Regions from separate parts of the Streptomyces sp. NPDC104096 genome, predicted to be linked through region 2. Evidence: predicted binding sites of a transcription regulator. Region 2 holds the regulator's gene; the other holds the start of a gene.

Region 1 (9,372 bases), on a different contig from region 2:
GGGTGTTCGCCAGGCACACCAGCAGGTCGAACTCGGTGGGCGTCAGATGGACGTCCTCGCTGCGCACCCGCACCCGGCGCTGCGCGTGGTCGATCTCCAGCTCGCCGAGGCGCAGTATGCCGCTGCGCGGTGTCGAGGCGGCCACGACGGCCCGCTCGACCCGGCGCAGCAGCACATGGACCCGCGCGGCCAGCTCCCGCATCGAGAACGGCTTGGTCATGTAGTCGTCGGCGCCCACGCCGAGCCCGACCAGCATGTCGGTCTCGTCGTCACGCGCGGTCAGCATCAGCACCGGCACCGGCCGCTGGGCCTGCACGCGACGGCAGACCTCCAGACCGTCGAAACCGGGCAGCATGATGTCGAGGATCAGCAGATCGGGCTGCCATGCCTCGGCGGTGTCGACGGCCGCCGGGCCGTCGCCCGCGGTTTGCACCAGGAATCCCTCGGCGCGAAGTCGGGCCGCGATGGCTTCGACGATCGTCGAGTCGTCCTCGACCACCAGGACCCGCCGCTGGGCGCCCTGAGTCGCCGTGGCCGTCCCGTTGTGGGAGGTATGTGTCTGCTCCATCGCCCGCCCCTGAGTGTGCTCTCCGGAATCAGTGGGGTGATTCCTCGGTCTGCGCATGCTTGCGATTGACGCTTGAATGATCCGCGTCAGGGATGCAGCGTACGGGGAGTCACCGCGGCTTTGCTATCCAGGTCGGACGGCGAGGTGGACGACGTCCGGAACGCCCCGGGCAACCGGCACCTCTTCGGTACGTACCTGCGTGAATCCGGCATTGCGCAAGGTTTCCTCGAATTCGGCAGACGGCCGCGCCGACCACACCGCCAGCACCCCGCCGGATCTCAGCGCCCTCGCGCAACTCGCCAGCCCGGCCGGGCCGTAGAGCCCTTGGTTGCCCTTGGTGACGGTCCAGTCCGGCCCGTTGTCGATGTCGAGACACAGTGCGTCGAATGTGTCGTATGTCTCATTGATGTAGTCGAGCAGGTCCGCCTGGACGATCTCCGTGCGCGGGTCCGCGAGCGCCTCGCGGGTGGTCCCGGACAGGGGGCCCGTGCGGTGCCAGTCGATGACGGCGGGCTCGCGCTCCACGACGGTGATCCGGCCCCAGCGTGGGTCGGCCGCGGCGTGCGCGAGCGAGAAACCGACACCCAGGCCGCCGACCAGCACGGCCGGCCGCCGGTGACCCCCGGTGAGGGGCGGCCGGCGACAGCCGTCCAGGGCGGTGAGCGCCGCGTCGACGAGCAGCCGCTCCGAGCGGCCGTCGGAGGTGTCCATCAGGAAGCAGCCGTTGGCGATGATCTGCAACAGCCCTCCCTGGCGGCGCAGTACGACCTCTCCGTACGGGCCCTCGCGGCGGTCCAGGACTTGGGGGGTGTCGTATGACGTGGGCATCCGCCCATCCTGGCACTCTGCTGACGGACCGTCGGGGGATTTGCTCCGATGCGGGGGCACACCCGCGTGGAGTCACCTCGGTACGCGAGCGCCGCCGCCGGGTACCGCTTCTGTGCCGTACCGCGCCGGGCCGGACGCGAGTGCCCGTATGGGAGGTTGCTGTGAATCGGCGTGTGCGTGGCGCCGGTCATAGACAGTGACCCCGTGGTGCGCGAAGGGTGGGGGCGGACCGGAAGGAGCGCCTCACCGTGGAACGGACTGCGACCGCCGCCTCCCCGGCGGATCCGGACGGCTCCCTCCCGGACGCCTCGGGTCCGCAGGCCGCGGCTTCGGGCCCGGCCCTCGCGGACACCTCCGCTCTGCTGGGCGGCATGCCCAGACAATGGGTCCCGGTCGTGGCGAGCGCATCCGAGACCCCGTACGCGGGGGCGGTGTCCGGGGCCCCGTACGCGGTGGTGCCCGGGATCCCGCACCCGGCGGTGTCCGAGGCGGTGTCCGAAGCGCGCCCGGCGGCGGGTCCGGCCGGGGGGCCGAGCACGGGTCCGGCGGCGGGGGCGCGTCCGCGCCTGCGTCCCTGGCGGCTGCTCCCCACCCCCACCGGAACGCCGTTCGCCTTCGCCTTCACGGCCGTGCTGGCCGTCACCTCACTGATCACGGCCTGCGCCGATCCCGCCCTGGTGCACACCCTCCACCAGGGCTCCAGCACCGACGTGGCGCACCTCGTGCGCACCCCCGTGCTGGTCCTGCTGGCCAGCGCGCTGTGGATCGCGGGCGGGGCCCTGTCCGTCTACGCGATCTGCTGTCTGCTCGTCCTCACCGCCCTGGAGCGGCGGATAGGAGGGCTGCGCACGGCCGGTGTCTTCCTGCTCGGGCACGTCACGGCGACCCTCGCCACCGAGGTTCCGGTGGGACTGGCCGTCCTGGCCGGCCGTCTCCCCGTCACCTCCCTGCACCGCCTCGACTACGGCATCAGCTTCGGCGTCGCCGCCGGAGTCGGCGCCCTGGCGGGCCTGCTCGCCCCGTGGCTGGGCCGGCCGGTGCTCGTGGTGTTCGGCGCGATGCTGGTGCGCGACCTGATCGGCTTCTCGGACCCCATGACGAACTGGGGACACCTGATGTCCCTGGCGATCGGCTGCGCCACCTGGCCGCTGACGCGCCGCCGCCACCGCGACCGCGCCGCCGCGTGACCTTCCCCCGGCCTGGCTACCGCGGCGACCACACGTACGGAGTCGTCGTGGTCACCGCCCGGAAGCCGAGCCGGCGCAGGATGGGCTCGCTGTCGTCGGAGGCGTCCACGTGCAGATGGCGGATCCCGCGGGCGGCGGCGATCTCGGCGCGGGCGGCCAGCAGGGCGCGGTAGATCCCCCGGCCGCGCCACTCGGCGAGCGTCGAGCCGCCCGCCAGCGAGGCGAACTCGCCGCCGGGACGGAAGGTCAGCCAGGCCGCGCAGACCACCTCGCCCGCCGCCTCGGCGACGAGGACGGCGATCTCCTCCGGAGCGCGGGCCACGCGCCCGATCAGGTCGTCGGCGATCGAGCTCAGGTCCAGGCCCCAGACCGCCGTCTCCAGGGCCGCCACCCGGCGCAGGTCGGCGTCCGCGGTGACCCGCCGCACGGTGACCCCCTCCGGCGCGGCGGACGCTCCCGCCGTCGACTGCGCCACGGATCCGACGAGCACCGTCTCCCGCGCCTCGGGCACGAAGCCCGCCGCGGTCAGCCGGTCCGTGAGATCGGCCGGGCTGTCGTGCCCGCGGACCTTCCACTCCACCGCCTGCCCGCGGGCCGCGAAGAAGTCCCGCTGCCGTGCGATCAGCTCGTCGACCTCCCGGCCCCGCAGGCCGCCCAGATCGCGCGGCCCGGTGACGAAGCCGCGGAAGCCGAGGTCGAGGCGGAGCAGCGGGCCGTCGTACTCGTACGCGACTCCGGGCGGCGGGGTGCAGCGCTGGGCGTCGTAGGCGTCGAGCAGGCTCTGGGTGACCGTCATGGGGAGAACGTACGGGCGGCGACCCGGGCTCGGGCAACACCTTTTCGAGGCGGACGCGGAGGTGCGTTCGCGGCGGTGCGGCAGGCGGGGCGAGGAGGCGGAAGGAGACGGGTGCCGTCGGTGTTGTGCCGGGTGTCACCCGTTGCGGCGGAGGCGATCGCTCAGAGCGAACACCTGGTGGGGAACATTCGGGGGCTCAGGTGCATTGAGTCGGCATAGCTCAACTTGACTGCCGAAGGGGAGATCATGGCTTCGACGTCCACCACGCTCACTCTGCCTGTGCTGCCGCTCGACGACGAGGTCGTGCTGCCCGGAATGGTGGTGCCGCTGGATCTGAACGACGCCGACGTGCGGGCCGCGGTGGAGGCCGCCCAGGCCGCCGCGCGCTCGGAGCCCGGCAAGCCCAGGGTGCTGCTCGTGCCACGGATCGACGGGGCGTACGCGGGCACCGGTGTGCTCGGCACCGTCGAGCAGGTGGGCCGGCTGGCCGACGGCGACCCGGGCGCGCTGATCCGCGGCCGCGGCCGCGTGCGCATCGGCGCCGGCACCACCGGACCGGGCGCGGCCCTGTGGGTCGAGGCGACGCGCATCGACGAGAGCGTGCCCGAGCCGCTGCCCGGCCACGTCACCGAACTGGTCAAGGAGTACAAGGCGCTCGCCACCGCCTGGCTGCGCAAGCGCGGCGCCTGGCAGGTCGTGGACCGGGTGCAGGCCATCGACGACGTCTCCGCGCTCGCCGACAACTCCGGCTACTCGCCGTTCCTGACCACCGAGCAGAAGGTGGAGCTGCTGGAGACCACCGATCCGGTGGCCCGCCTGAAGCTCGCCACCCAGCAGCTGCGCGACCACCTCGCCGAGCAGGACGTGGCCGAGACGATCGCGAAGGACGTCCAGGAGGGCGTCGACAAGCAGCAGCGCGAGTTCCTGCTGCGCCGCCAGCTGGAGGCCGTGCGCAAGGAGCTGCGGGAGCTGAACGGCGAGAAGGAGGGCGAGGAGTCCGACGACTACCGCGCCCGGGTCGAGGCCGCCGACCTCCCCGAGAAGGTCCGCGAGGCGGCCCTGAAGGAGGTCGACAAGCTGGAGCGGTCCAGCGACCAGTCGCCCGAGGGCTCCTGGATCCGCACCTGGCTCGACACCGTCCTCGAACTCCCCTGGAACGAGCGGACCGAGGACGCCTACGACATCCAGGGTGCCAAGGCGGTCCTGGACGCCGAGCACGCCGGTCTGGACGACGTGAAGGAGCGGATCACCGAGTACCTGGCGGTACGCAAGCGCCGTACGGACCGAGGTCTGGGTGTCATCGGCGGCCGGCGCGGCGGCGCCGTGCTCGCCCTGGTGGGGCCGCCCGGTGTCGGAAAGACCAGCCTGGGTGAATCGGTCGCCCACGCCATGGGCCGCAAGTTCGTCCGGGTCGCCCTCGGCGGCGTCCGCGACGAGGCCGAGATCCGCGGCCACCGGCGTACGTACGTCGGCGCGCTGCCCGGCCGGATCGTGCGGGCGGTCAAGGAGGCCGGGTCCATGAACCCGGTGGTCCTGCTGGACGAGATCGACAAGGTGGGCTCCGACTTCCGCGGCGACCCGGCCGCGGCCCTGCTCGAAGTCCTCGACCCGGCCCAGAACCACACCTTCCGCGACCACTACCTGGAGGTCGAACTCGACCTGTCCGACGTGGTGTTCCTGGCCACCGCCAACGTGCTCGAAGCCATCCCGGAGGCGCTGCTCGACCGGATGGAGCTGGTCCGCCTGGACGGCTACACCGAGGACGAGAAGGTCGTCATCGCCCGGGACCACCTGCTGCCGCGCCAGCTGGAGCGGGCCGGACTCGGCGCCGACGAGGTGACCCTGGACGAGAGCGCGCTGCGCAAGCTCGCCGGCGAGTACACCCGCGAGGCGGGCGTACGCACCCTGGAGCGCTCCCTGGCCCGGCTGCTGCGCAAGGTCGCGGCCCAGCACGAACTGGGCGAGCGGGAGCTGCCGCTCACCGTCACGGACGGCGACCTGCGCGCGCTGATCGGCAGGCCGCACCATGTGCCCGAGTCCGCCCAGGACCCGGCCGAGCGCCGCACGGCCGTCCCCGGTGTCGCCACCGGGCTCGCGGTCACCGGCGCGGGCGGCGACGTCCTGTTCGTCGAGGCGTCGCTGGCCGACCCGGAGACGGGCGCGGCGGGCCTGACCCTCACCGGTCAGCTGGGCGACGTGATGAAGGAGTCGGCGCAGATCGCGCTGAGCTTCCTGCGCTCGCACGGCGCCGAGCTGGAACTGCCGGTCGCCGACCTGAAGGACCGGGGCGTGCACATCCACTTCCCGGCGGGCGCGGTCCCCAAGGACGGCCCGAGCGCCGGCATCACGATGACGACGGCCCTGGCGTCGCTGCTGTCCGGCCGGCTGGTCCGTACGGACGTGGCGATGACCGGCGAGGTCTCGCTGACCGGGCGGGTGCTGCCGATCGGCGGGGTGAAGCAGAAGCTGCTCGCCGCGCACCGGGCGGGGGTCACCACGGTGATCATCCCCAAGCGCAACGAGCCCGACCTGGACGACGTCCCGGCGGAGGTGCTGGACCGGCTCGACGTCCACGCCGTCACCGACGTCCGCCAGGTCCTGGAACTGGCGCTGGCGCCGGCCGTGAACAGCGTGTCGCCGGAGGTGCCGGTGGCGGCGTGAGACCGGTGCCGGTCGGCGGGCACCGGACGGGGAGGGCCCGGGTCACCGTGAGGGAGACCCGGGCCTTCGCCCTGTGCGGGTGCGGGGGCGGACGTGGGCGCCCGGCGCGGGTCAGCCGTTGGCGAGCGCGACCACCCGGTCCAGGGCCCCGTTGAACTTGTCGTGGTCGCCGACGGTCGGGCCGGACGACGTGTACTGCCACATCGTGTAGTAGGGCCAGCCGGACGGCAGTGTCCCGGCCTCCGAGGCGTACCGGGCGATCCACAGCGGGTTGGCCGAGGCGAAGCCGCCGTAGTCGCCGGTGCACTGGGTCCACCAGCTGGTGGCCGTGTAGATCACGGCGTCCCGGCCGGTGCGGGCCCTGTAGGTGTTCAGGAAGTCCGCGATCCAGCTCACCATCGCGCCGGTCGTCCTGCCGTAGCAGGCGGCGCCGTAGGGGTTCCACTCGATGTCGAGGACGCCCGGCAGCGTCCTGCCGTCCTTGGACCAGCCGCCGCCGTGGTCGACGAAGTAGTTGGCCTGGGTGGCGCCGCTGGTGGTGTCGGGGGTGGCGAAGTGGTACGCGCCGCGGATCATGCCGACGTTGTAGGAGCCGTTGTACTGCTGGGCGAAGTACGGGTTCGTGTAGTACGTGCCTTCCGTGGCCTTGGTGTACGCCCACTTGACCCCGCTGTTCCACAGGGTCGACCAGGCGACGTTGCCCTGGTGGCCGGAGACGTCCACGCCCTCCGTCTGGGTGGCGACGCCGGGCGCGGGGGAGCCGTCCGAGCCGTCGTGGGCGAGGACGCCGACACCCATGCGGGCGGAGCCGCGGGCCGGGACGTCGGCCGCGTGGGCGGGGACGGTGGGGGCGAGGGCGGCGAGCAGGAGCGCGACGGCGGCGGTGGCGGCGCGCGGGGGGATGGAGCCGGGTCTGTGCACGGGCATGACGTGCCTCCGAGGCTTGATGGTGCGGGGGAGGGGTCGGATCACCCACAGTTGTGGCGTGGGCATGCCATGCGTTGCCTGACGAAGACGCTACGCACGTAGAAGAGGTACTGGGAAGGGGGTCCGGATGACGCCGTTGGTCTACGCCTGCGAAATACTGACGGAGCTGCGGCGATGGCGGATTCTGGCGATAACTTTCAGGATCGGGAAACCGGATCAGGGGTGCTGACGTGCACGAGCGCGGAAACGGCAACGCGCGTCGAGATGACGCGCAGACGTCGCAAATTGGTGTGGACCAGGAGTTCCTGTCCCTGGAGCGCGAGTTGACGGTGCTGTTGCGGCGTGCCAGGGCCAGCCAGGGCGAGATGGCCCGCGAGGTCCACCCGGACCTCGAACCCGCCGCCTACGGACTCCTCGTACGGCTGGAGGAGTGCGGACGGCTGCGTGCCACGGAGCTCGCCGGCTACATCGGCGTCGGCAAGGCCACCATGTCCCGGCAGCTGCGCGCCCTGGAGGAGCTCGGACTGGTCGCCCGCCAGCCCGACCCGGCGGACGGCCGTGCCTGGCTGGTGGACCTCACCCCGGAGGGGCGCAGCAGCGTCGGCAAGGTGCGCGAGGCCCGCCGGGCGCGGTACGTGAACCAGCTCGCGCACTGGGACCGCGGCGAGGTCGCCGAACTGGCCCGACTGCTCCAGCAGCTCAACCGGGGCATGGAGCGCTGACGGCCACCTCGCCCCGGGGCCCGGGCGCCCGCCCCGCGCTGCGTCCCACGCCCTAGAACTCCACGTACACGACCGTCGCGTCGTCGTGCGTCTTGCCGCGGCCCAGGAACCGGCGGTCGCTGTCCGCGCTCTCCAGCGTCCGCACCCGGTCCACCAGGGCCCCCGGCCCCTCCTTCCGTACGAGGGTGAGGCAGTCCGTCCAGTCGCCCTCCCGGAACTTCTCCACCCAGCGCGTCGCGCCGTCCGTCAGCGCGGCCAGCGCGCGGACCTCGGCGCGCGGCACGGTGCCGGTCACGGCGCGGTCGGCCACGGACGGATCGGCCGCCGCGGTGAAGAAGCCGCCCTGCTTGTTGCGGACGGTCGCGTCCACCACGGCGTCGGTGGCGAGCGAGGCGCGCGGCAGCCGGGCGATGCGGTCGTCCAGGACCGGGGTGACCGTCCCGTCCGGGGACCGGAGCAGCAGCGCCGAGTCGGAGAGCACCAGGTACGCGACCGTCTCCGGCGACCAGCGGGCGAGGACCACGGTTGCCTGTGGCGTACGCGGGTGAGAAAGGTCACAGGTGCCCGCGTGGGCCGAGGCGGTACGCGCGATGGCGCGGGCGAGAATCCCGGTCAGCGGGACATCGGTGAGGGAAATGATCATTTCGGTCAGGGCGCCCCCGAGACGTGCCGTGTACCAGGGGACCGAATGCAGACAGCCCGTCGCGCTCCGTGGTGGTGTCACGCCGTCCAGGACGACGAGTGCGCCACCTTGCCCGGTTGCGGGTAGTCCGACGCTTGCGAAGTCCTCGTTGGGGCGGTCGTGTTGACCAGGCTCCGAGACAAGTTCCGTACGCATTCAGCCAGTCTGCACCACCTCTTCACAACTTGCGCGAAAGGGTGGCATCGGCCGCCGGATCGGCGTACCGGCGCAGGTCAGCCGCCTGATTTGCGGCGGAATAGAATATTCCGGGAAGGTGCGGCGGCGAATACTGCCAAAGCCCGCCGCCCACGTCCAACCGACCCACCGCGCACGGCTGTCGCGGGTGCCGGGGGAACTTGCCCACCAACTCCCCTCCGATGTTCACTCCTTCGGGTGGCGGGTCAGGTGATGCCGGACCGCTGCCCACCGGCACTGGGAGGGTCGGGAGCCGATTGAGGGGTGCCCCCCTGCTCGGGTGAAGCCGAGAATGCGGGGGAGGTTGTACGAGCCGATTGACGGAACGTCATCCGGACCCATGGGTAAACGAGTCAGGAATGCGAGCACCGGTGCAGAAGACGCGGCCTCGGCGCGCAGACAAGAAGTCGGCCTCCGAAGGGGGCGCGCAGAGCTCCTCCGTCGGCAAGGGCCGTCCCACCCACGTACGTAACCGGCTGATCGTCGCGGTGGCCGTCGTGGCCGCGGCCATAGCCGCGGCCGGAGCCCCCTCGGTGCTGGCCGCCTCGGGCCGGCTCAAGGACTCCCAGGATCTGGTGACACTGGCCGGCCAGACCCAGGACGCGCTGGTGCTGGCCCACTCGCTCGCCGACGAACGGGACGAGATCACCTCCTACGTCGCGGCCGGCCGGCCCAAGTCCAAGGCGCCCGCCGAGGACCGCAGCGCCCGGGTCGACCGCCTGCTGGAGGAACTGCGCGCCGATCCGGACGTGCCCGCCTCGCTGCGCGCCGACCTCGACGATGTCGCGGCCGTACGCAGAGCGGCG
Region 2 (9,372 bases):
CGACCGTGGGAAACAGCCGGTTCGCCCCGCTTTCCGCCTACCTCCGCTCATGGCATCGCCACAAGCTGACGGTGGTGTTCCGTACCCGGCCGGTACTCGGCGGAATCCACTCCCCCGGGTGACGGACGCCCACGCCTTCCCGTCGTGTCCGCCCCCTCCCTTTTCGGCCCCGACGGCCCGACACTTCCCGTATGCCGAGAGGGCGCCTGCCGAAGGCACTGATGTGGACGACGCTGGCCGCGCTGACGCTGCCCGTCACGGGCTGCGACGCGGGTGGCGGGGGTCCGGCGGGCCCGTCGGCCTCCGCGGCCGTCCAACGGCCCTCCAGGGCCCACAAGGACGGACACCTCACGTTCACCCTGCTGTCCCTGCGTTGTGGCCTCACGGCCGTCTCGGGGTCGCACAGTGAGGCGCAACCGGACGGTCAGTTCTGCGCGGTCCGGCTGCGGGTGGAGAACAAGGACCCCGAGTTCCACACGTACGTGGTGGCGCGGCAGCGCCTGGAGGGCGTCGCCGGCCGGCGCGGACGGGCGGACACCTTCGCGATGGCGGTACGACGCCAGCACGACCAGGTCGAGATCGGCGGCCACGATCTCGTCGAGGTCGAGATCTGGTACGACGTGCCGCGCGACGCGAAGGTCACGGGCGTGCGCGTCTCGGGCGACCGCGACCGGGCGGGCTTCATGGACAGCCGTCCGGTGGAGCACGCCCCGGAGGGCGTGCTCATCCCGATGAAGCCACTCGTGGGCTGGTGAGCCGTGCGTGGGGCGGTGAGGCGGCCGGCCCGTGAGCCGTCACCCGGCCCGTGAGCCGTCACCCGGCCCGTGCGGCGCCGAGCCCTACTTGAGCCCGAGGGCGGAGCAGGCCGCCTTGTAGTCGGCCGTGCAGATGTCGGACACCTTGTAGATGCCGTCCGCGACGACGGTGTCCTTGATGTTGTCCTGGGTCAGCGCGACCACGCTCACCAGCAGCGAGGGGATGTTCTTGTTCGTGGGGCTGTCGACCTTGTCGCGGGTCAGGGCGTCGAACTGGATGTCGTGACCCTGGATCTTGGCGACGGCCATCTGCGCGGCGGCCTCGGCCTCCTCCGGGTACGACTTGTAGACGCTCATGTACTGCTGACCGGCGACGATCCGCTGGACACCCGCCAGCTCCGCGTCCTGGCCGGTGATCGGCGGCATGTTGGTGACACCCGCGGCCTTGAAGGCCTTGATGACACCGCCGGCCATACCGTCGTTGGCCGCGTAGACGCCGGCGATGTTGCCCTTGCCGATCCGCTCGATCGCCTTGGTCATCTTGGCCTGGGCCACGTCGGGGTTCCAGTCCTTGGTGTCCCAGGTGTCGGCGATGACCACCTTGCCGTCGAGCTCGGCGAGCGCGCCCGCCTTGAACTGCTTGGCGTTCGGGTCGGTGGGCGAACCGTTGACCATGACGATCTTGCCGGAGGAGTTGTCCACCTGCTCGGCCAGCGTGCGGCCCTGCACCTCGCCGACGAGCTCGTTGTCGAAGGAGATGTACGCGTCGATCGGGCCCTCGGCCAGACGGTCGTAGGCGATGACGGGGATGCCCGCGTCCTTGGCCTTCTTCACCATGCCCGCGATGGAGTGCGAGTCGACGGCGTCCAGCAGGATGATGTCGACCTTGTCGTCGATCATCTTCTGCATCTGGGTCGCCTGCACGTCCGCGTCGGCGGCGGCGTTGGCGTACGCGGTCCGGCCCTGGTTGTTGGTCAGGGAGGCGACCTTCGCCTTGATGATCGGATAGTCGAAGTCCGCGTAGCGCGTGTTCGTCTTCTCCGGCATCAGGATGCCCACCGTGACGTCGTTGCCCTTCGTCGGGCTCGCTTCTGCGGCGTCCCCCGATGCGTCGAGCATGCCGCAGCCTGCCAACGAGAGGGTCATGGTGGACGCGGCCACGGCTATGGCGATACGGCGCATTCGGGGGCTCACTTCAAGTGCGATCCGGACATGGGTACGGCATGGTGACCCAGGTGTCTGAAAAGCCAACGCGTCAACAACGGTCGCCGTCAAGCCGAGGCACTTAACGAGATAGCAACATCATGCTCCGCTTCGCTCACAGTCGGTCGTGAACGCCCTGCCCATTCTTCGCCAAACGCCCTTTTACGGTCCCTTCACCCATGGGAAGTTCATGGAAAAGTAAAGTTTCACACAATCCATCGCCGCTCCGTCGAACCATGATCACGAAGGGTGTCGGCGTCCGCCGGGGCCCGCCACCGGCCGCACGCGAAGGGGCCCGGGAGGTCTCCCGGGCCCCTTCACACACGTGCCGTCGCGCCGTACCCCCGCGTCGCGGCCCTCAGTCGGAGGACCCCGGCCGCTTCGGCCGCCACACCACCAGCGCGCTGGTCTGCTGGACCTCCTGGTACGGGACCAGGTCCCGCCGGTAGGAGGCGTGCACCGCGGCCTCACGCTGTCGCATCGCGGCCGCCGCGCCCTCCAGCGCCGCCTCCATCTCCGCCACGCGGGACTGGAGCGCCGCGACCTGGTTCTCCAGTTCGATGATCCGCTTGATACCGGCCAGGTTGATGCCCTCGTCCTGCGACAACTGCTGGACGGTGCGCAGCAGTTCGATGTCGCGGGCCGAGTAGCGCCGGCCCCGTCCGGCCGTGCGGTCGGGGGAGACCAGACCCAGACGGTCGTACTGACGCAGCGTCTGCGGATGCAGACCGGAGAGCTGGGCCGCCACCGAGATGACGTAGACCGGGGTCTCCTCGTTCAGTTCGTACGGGTTGCGCCGACGGCCGTCCATCACGCTCAAGCTCCCTTCGCGGCCTCGAACAGCTCCGCCCGCGGGTCCTCCCCCGCGGTCGCCTCGCGATACGCCTCCAGTGCGTCACGAGCATTCCCCGACAGATCCTTCGGAACACTCACCTCGACGGTGACCAACAGGTCGCCGCGGGTGCCGTCCTTGCGGACCGCCCCCCTGCCACGGGCGCGCATGGTGCGCCCGTTGGGGGTGCCCGGGGGGAGCTTCAGCGTCACCGGCGGACCACCGAGGGTCGGGACCCGCACCTCGCCGCCGAGTGCCGCCTCCGTGAACGTCACCGGGACGGTGACGGTGAGGTTGTCGTCCTTGCGGCCGAACACCGGGTGCGCGTCGACGTGCACGACGACATACAGGTCGCCCGCCGGCCCGCCCCGCTCACCGGGCGCGCCCTTGCCGCGCAGCCGGATCCGCTGCCCGTCGGTGACGCCCGCCGGGATGCGGACCTGCATGGTGCGCGAGGACTTGGCACGGCCGCTGCCCTTGCACTCCATGCAGGGGTGCTCGGCGATCAGGCCGCGCCCCTTGCAGTCCGGGCAGGGGTCCGTCAGCGAGAAGCCGCCGCCGGAGCCCCGCGCCACCTGTCCGGTGCCGACGCAGGTCGGGCACACCCGCGGGGTGCCGTTCTTGTCGCCGGTGCCGGAACAGGCCTTGCACGCCTGCTGCGAGGTCATCCGCAACGGGACCGTCGCGCCCTCGATCGCCTCCGTGAAGCTGAGCGTGACCTCGGTGTCGATGTCCTGTCCGCGCCGGGGCTGGGTGCGCGTGCCGGTGCCCGCGCCACCCCGGTTGAACAGGCCCCCGAAGACGTCGCCGATGCCGCCGCCGAAGCCGCCGGCACCACCGCCGCCCTGCGGGCCGCCGCCGAAGAGGTCGCCCAGGTCGAAGTTGAAGTTGCCGCCGCCCGCGCCCGGTCCCGGGCGGAACCCGCCGGCACCGAAGAGGGCGCGGGCCTCGTCGTACTCCTTGCGCTTCTTGGGGTCGCCGAGGACGTCGTTCGCCTCGGAGATCTCCTTGAACCGCTCCTCGGCCTTGTCGTTGCCCTTGTTGGCGTCCGGGTGGAACTCGCGGGCGAGCTTCCGGTACGCCTTCTTGATCTCGGCCTCGGTCGCGTCCTTGGGGACGCCGAGAACCTTGTAGTAGTCCTTCTCGATGAAGTCCTTGGTGCTCATCCCCGACGCCCCTCCTTCCGCTTCCGTGTCTGAGCGTCAGCCCTCGTCCGGGCCACCGCTCTCCTTGTCGTCACCCGTCTCGGCCGAGTCCTCGGCCTTGACCGTCTGCGCCCCCGGCTGGGGCTCGGCCACCGCCACCCGCGCGGGGCGGATGGTGCGCTCGCCGAACCGATACCCGGGCTGCAGAATCGCCACGCACGTCGTCTCGGTGACGTCCGGTGCGTAACTGTGCATCAGGGCCTCGTGGATCGTCGGGTCGAAGGGCTCGCCCTCCTTGCCGAACTGCTGCAGACCCATCTTCGCCGCGACGGTCTCCAGCGACTCCGCGACGGACTTGAACCCGCCGACCAGCTCGCCGTGGTCCCGCGCGCGCCCGATGTCGTCGAGCACGGGCAGGAGCTCGGTCAGGAGGTTCGCGATGGCGATCTCCCGGACCGCGATCCGGTCCCGCTCGACCCGGCGACGGTAGTTCTGGTACTCGGCCTGGAGCCGCTGGAGGTCCGTCGTGCGCTCGCCGAGCGCCGTGCGCACCTGGTCCAGCTGGGCCACCAGGGCCGCGGTCCGGTTCGCGTCCCCGGCCGGGGCCGCCGCCTCCTCCGCGGAGGGAGCGGCGGCCGTCGGCTCGGCGTCGTCAGAGGTGGCGCCGGAGGGGACGTCGGGCTTCTCTTCAAAGCCCGGGGTCTCCTCCGTCACGCGACACCGTCCCGGCGCTCGTCGTCGACGATCTCGGCGTCCACGACGTCGTCGTCGGCGCGGGCCTCACCGGCACCGGCGGACGCGCCACCGGCGGCCTGCCCGGCCTGGGCGTCGGCGTACATCGCCTGGCCCAGCTTCTGCGAGACGGCGGCGACCTTCTCCGTGGCGGTGCGGATCTGGGCGGAGTCCTCGCCCTTGAGCGCGGCCTTCAGCTCCTCGACGGAGGCCTCGACCTCGGTCTTGATCTCGCCCGGGACCTTGTCCTCGTTGTCCTTGAGGAACTTCTCCGTCTGGTAGACGAGCTGCTCGCCCTGGTTGCGGGCCTCGGCCGCCTCGCGGCGGGCGTGGTCCTCCTCCGCGTACTTCTCGGCCTCCTGGCGCATGCGGTCGACCTCGTCCTTCGGCAGCGAGGAGCCGCCGGTGACGGTCATCTTCTGCTCCTTGCCGGTGCCGAGGTCCTTGGCCGTGACGTGCATGATGCCGTTGGCGTCGATGTCGAAGGCGACCTCGATCTGCGGCACGCTGCGCGGGGCCGGCGGCAGACCGGTCAGCTCGAACATGCCGAGCTTCTTGTTGTACGCCGCGATCTCGCGCTCGCCCTGGTAGACCTGGATCTGCACGGACGGCTGGTTGTCCTCGGCGGTGGTGAAGATCTCGGACCGCTTGGTCGGGATCGTCGTGTTCCGCTCGATGAGCTTGGTCATGATGCCGCCCTTGGTCTCGATGCCGAGGGACAGCGGGGTCACGTCGAGGAGCAGGACGTCCTTGACCTCACCCTTGAGGACACCGGCCTGGAGCGCGGCGCCGATGGCGACGACCTCGTCCGGGTTCACGCCCTTGTTGGCCTCGTTGCCGCCGGTCAGCTCCTTGACGAGCTCGGCGACGGCGGGCATACGGGTCGAGCCGCCGACGAGGACGACGTGGTCGATCTCGGACAGCTGGATGCCGGCGTCCTTGATGACGTTGTGGAACGGCGTCTTGCAGCGCTCCAGCAGGTCGGCGGTCAGCTGCTGGAACTGGGCGCGCGTGAGCTTCTCGTCCAGGTGCAGCGGGCCCTCGGCGGAGGCCGTGATGTAGGGCAGGTTGATCGAGGTCTCGGTGGACGAGGACAGCTCGATCTTGGCCTTCTCGGCGGCCTCGCGCAGACGCTGCAGGGCCATCTTGTCCTTGGCGAGGTCCACGCCGTGACCGGAGCGGAACTGCTGCACCAGGTAGTCGACGACGCGCTGGTCCCAGTCGTCACCACCGAGGTGGTTGTCACCGTTGGTGGCCTTCACCTCGACGACGCCGTCGCCGATCTCCAGGAGGGACACGTCGAAGGTGCCGCCACCGAGGTCGAAGACGAGGATCGTCTGGTCGTCCTTGTCGAGGCCGTACGCGAGCGCGGCCGCGGTGGGCTCGTTGACGATACGAAGGACGTTGAGACCGGCGATCTCACCGGCTTCCTTCGTCGCCTGGCGCTCGGAGTCGTTGAAGTACGCCGGGACGGTGATGACCGCGTCGGCCACCTTCTCGCCCAGGTACGCCTCGGCGTCGCGCTTCAGCTTCTGCAGGATGAACGCGCTCATCTGCTGCGGGTTGAAGTGCTTCCCGTCGAGCTCGATCTTCCAGTCGGTGCCCATGTGGCGCTTCACCGAGCGGATGGTCCGGTCCACGTTCGTGACCGCCTGGCGCTTGGCGACCTCGCCGACCAGCACCTCACCGTTCTTCGCGAAGGCGACGACGGACGGCGTGGTCCTGGCACCCTCGGCGTTGGTGATGACGGTGGGCTCGCCGCCCTCCAGAACGCTGACGACGGAGTTAGTCGTGCCCAGGTCGATGCCGACCGCACGTGCCATGGTGATTTCCTCCAGCTGACTTGAGTGGAACGGACTCAAGTGTGCACGACCACCACCCCGCGGTCAACAGAGCTGAGCCGTGGAGGCTCAACTCTTATCCGTTCCTTACACGCAACTGGGCTCTGACCTGCGTGGATGCGGGGCGTCGCGACCCGTTCACCGGAAATCGAAGTACCCCCCACACACCGATCAGCGCCACCACCGCCACCCAGAGCGCGGCCTGCGCGCCGATCCATCCGGTGTGCACCAGCACCCCGACGAGCACCGCCGGGAACGCCGCGGCACCGAGCACCACGGTCGCCCCCTGCGGGGTGAGCCCGAGCCGGCGCAGCCGGTGGCCGAGATGGTCGGGCCCGCGGCGCAGCAGCGGGCGCCCGGCGATCCGCCGCGCCAGGACCACGAGGACGGCGTCGGCGACGGCGACCGCGGTGAGCGCGAACAGCACGCCCACGCTGGAGCCGAACCCGTACCCGGCGCGGACCTGCACGGCGGCCGCGGCGAGCACGAAACCGGTGAACAGCGAACCGCAGGCGCCGAGGCCGACCCGCGCGGGATGCCAGTTGTGCATGAGGAAGCCGGTCAGCGCGGCGGCCAGCACGCTGAGCAGCACCGCGAGCCCGTCCATGACCTCGGCGGCGGCGCAGGCGCCCGCCCCGAAGGCGGTGACGACCCCGACGGTGCCCACCAGCCCGTCGGCGTGGTCGAGCCCCTTGAAGGCGACCGTCACGCACACGATCCAGCCCACGGCCGACAGCCCGGCCGCCACACCCGTCTCCGGGTACGGCACGACACAGGCCGCCGCCACGGCCGTACCGACGACGATGAACCGCGTCTTCAGCCGCCACACGTCGGCGACCAGCCCGAGCGCGGCGACCGCGGCGCCCGCGCCGAGCAGCTGTCCGATCCCGGTGCCGAGCGGCGCGACCCCCGTCCAGTCGCCCACCGCCGCGACGGCACAGGTGGCCACCACCACCGCCACTCCGCCCAGCAGCGGCAACGGCCGCTGCCGCCGTCGGTCGACCACCCCGCGCCGGCGGGCGGGGGCCCGGAGCAGCGCCGTGAGGACGGCGGCGAGGAGGAGGGCGGCGGTGGCGGCGGCGATCCCGTAGAGCACGGATATAAGTTAGAGGTAAATGTACCAATTTGGTACGAGTAACACGATCGGATCGCGACCGCTCCGGACCGCCCCCGACCGGCTCCGCGACCCGGACCGTGAGGCAAGCCTCAGCGACACAGATCACCGAGCGGCTGACTACAGTGCGGCGGAGGATGCGGGTAGTCTCAGACGGACTGCATAAGTTACCGCTTAGTAATCTCGAACGAGAATCCCTCGCAGGCCCGAGGAGCCCCGAAATGCAACTCGCCGCGATCATCGTGTCGCTGGTCCTGACCGTGGTCGGCGTGGCGCTGCTCGCACGCGCCGTCGGCCAGTTCGTCCGGTACTTCAAGCTGGGACAGCCCGTGCCCGCCGGAAGCCGGACCGACAACCCCTACCAGCGCAGCGTGACGCTGGTCCGGGAGTTCCTCGGCCACACCCGGATGAACCGGTGGGGCATCGTGGGCTTCGCCCACTGGTTCGTGGCCGTCGGCTTCCTGACGCTGCCGCCGACCCTGGCGCAGGCCTTCGGACAGCTCTTCCAGGCCGACTGGACGCTGCCGGTCATCGGCGACTTCCTGCCGTTCGAGATGTACACCGAGTTCATCGGCGTGATGACCATCCTGGGCATCGTCGTCCTGATGGCGATCCGGCTGCTGAACCTGCCCTCGCGACCGGGCCGCAAGTCCCGCTTCGCGGGCTCCAAGTCGGGCCAGGCGTACTTCGTCGAGTACGTCATCCTCACCATCGGCCTGGCCATCTACACCCTGCGCGGCCTCGAGGGCGCCATCCACCACGTCGACGGCTACGAGGCCGGCTACTTCGCCTCGTACCCGCTGGTCCTGGCCTTCAAGGGCCTGAGCGTCGCCACCCTCCAGAACCTGGTCTACCTGGTCGCCATGATCAAGATCAGCGTCTCCTTCATCTGGATGATCGTGGTGTCGCTGAACACCAACATGGGCGTCGCCTGGCACCGCTTCCTGGGCTTCCCGAACATCTGGTTCAAGCGGGACGCGACCGGCGGCACGGCCCTGGGCGCACTCCAGCCGATGACCTCCGGCGGCAAGCCGATCGACTTCACCGACCCCGGTGACGACGACGTCTTCGGCGTCTCCCAGGTCGAGCAGTTCTCCTGGAAGGGCCTGCTCGACTTCTCCACCTGCACCGAGTGCGGACGCTGCCAGTCGCAGTGCCCGGCCTGGAACACCGGCAAGCCGCTCTCCCCGAAGCTGCTGATCATGTCGCTGCGCGACCACGCGCACGCCAAGGCCCCCTACCTGCTGGCCGGCGGCGGCAAGACGACGGAGGGCGACGAGAAGGCGTCCGAGGAGCAGCTGGCGGGCGTGCCCGCCGCCGCCCTCGCCGAGGCCGAGCGCCCGCTCATCGGCACCGCGGAGGAGAACGGCGTCATCGACCCGGACGTCCTGTGGTCCTGCACCACCTGCGGCGCCTGCGTCGAGCAGTGCCCGGTGGACATCGAGCACGTCGACCACATCGTCGACATGCGCCGCTACCAGGTCATGATCGAGTCCAGCTTCCCCTCCGAGGCGGGCACGATGCTCAAGAACCTGGAGAAGAAGGGCAACCCCTGGGGCCTGGCCAAGAAGCAGCGCCTGGAGTGGACGAAGGAACTCGACTTCGAGGTGCCGGTCGTCGGCCGCGACATCGAGGACCTCACCGAGGTCGAGTACCTGTACTGGGTCGGCTGCGCGGGCGCGCTGGAGGACCGGGCCAAGAAGACCACGAAGGCGTTCGCCGAACTCCTCAACATCGCGGGCGTCAAGTT

The links. The regulator HspR, encoded in region 2, represses chaperone genes until heat shock. The targets are predictions, from matches to a motif close to TTGAGNNNNNNNNNCTCAA.
Region 1: the regulator HspR is predicted to act here: its motif matches at 3,585-3,603, upstream of lon (endopeptidase La).

The regions. Positions count from the first base shown of each region.
Region 1 is NZ_JBVJMD010000003.1:255,269-264,640, forward strand. It holds gene ACZ60B_RS05625 (response regulator transcription factor) at 1-568, opposite strand, end outside; gene ACZ60B_RS05630 (spermidine synthase family protein) at 692-1,396, opposite strand; gene ACZ60B_RS05635 (rhomboid-like protein) at 1,645-2,583, shown strand; gene ACZ60B_RS05640 (GNAT family N-acetyltransferase) at 2,600-3,379, opposite strand; gene lon (endopeptidase La) at 3,626-6,040, shown strand; gene ACZ60B_RS05650 (lysozyme) at 6,152-6,967, opposite strand; gene ACZ60B_RS05655 (MarR family winged helix-turn-helix transcriptional regulator) at 7,198-7,689, shown strand; gene ACZ60B_RS05660 (protein phosphatase 2C domain-containing protein) at 7,742-8,527, opposite strand; gene ACZ60B_RS05665 (sensor histidine kinase) at 8,938-9,372, shown strand, end outside.
Region 2 is NZ_JBVJMD010000002.1:395,576-404,947, reverse strand. It holds gene ACZ60B_RS04240 (DUF4352 domain-containing protein) at 192-755, shown strand; gene ACZ60B_RS04235 (sugar ABC transporter substrate-binding protein) at 840-1,937, opposite strand; gene ACZ60B_RS04230 (heat shock protein transcriptional repressor HspR) at 2,317-2,769, opposite strand; gene dnaJ (molecular chaperone DnaJ) at 2,775-3,956, opposite strand; gene grpE (nucleotide exchange factor GrpE) at 3,993-4,649, opposite strand; gene dnaK (molecular chaperone DnaK) at 4,646-6,490, opposite strand; gene ACZ60B_RS04210 (MraY family glycosyltransferase) at 6,585-7,604, opposite strand; gene ACZ60B_RS04205 ((Fe-S)-binding protein) at 7,844-9,372, shown strand, end outside.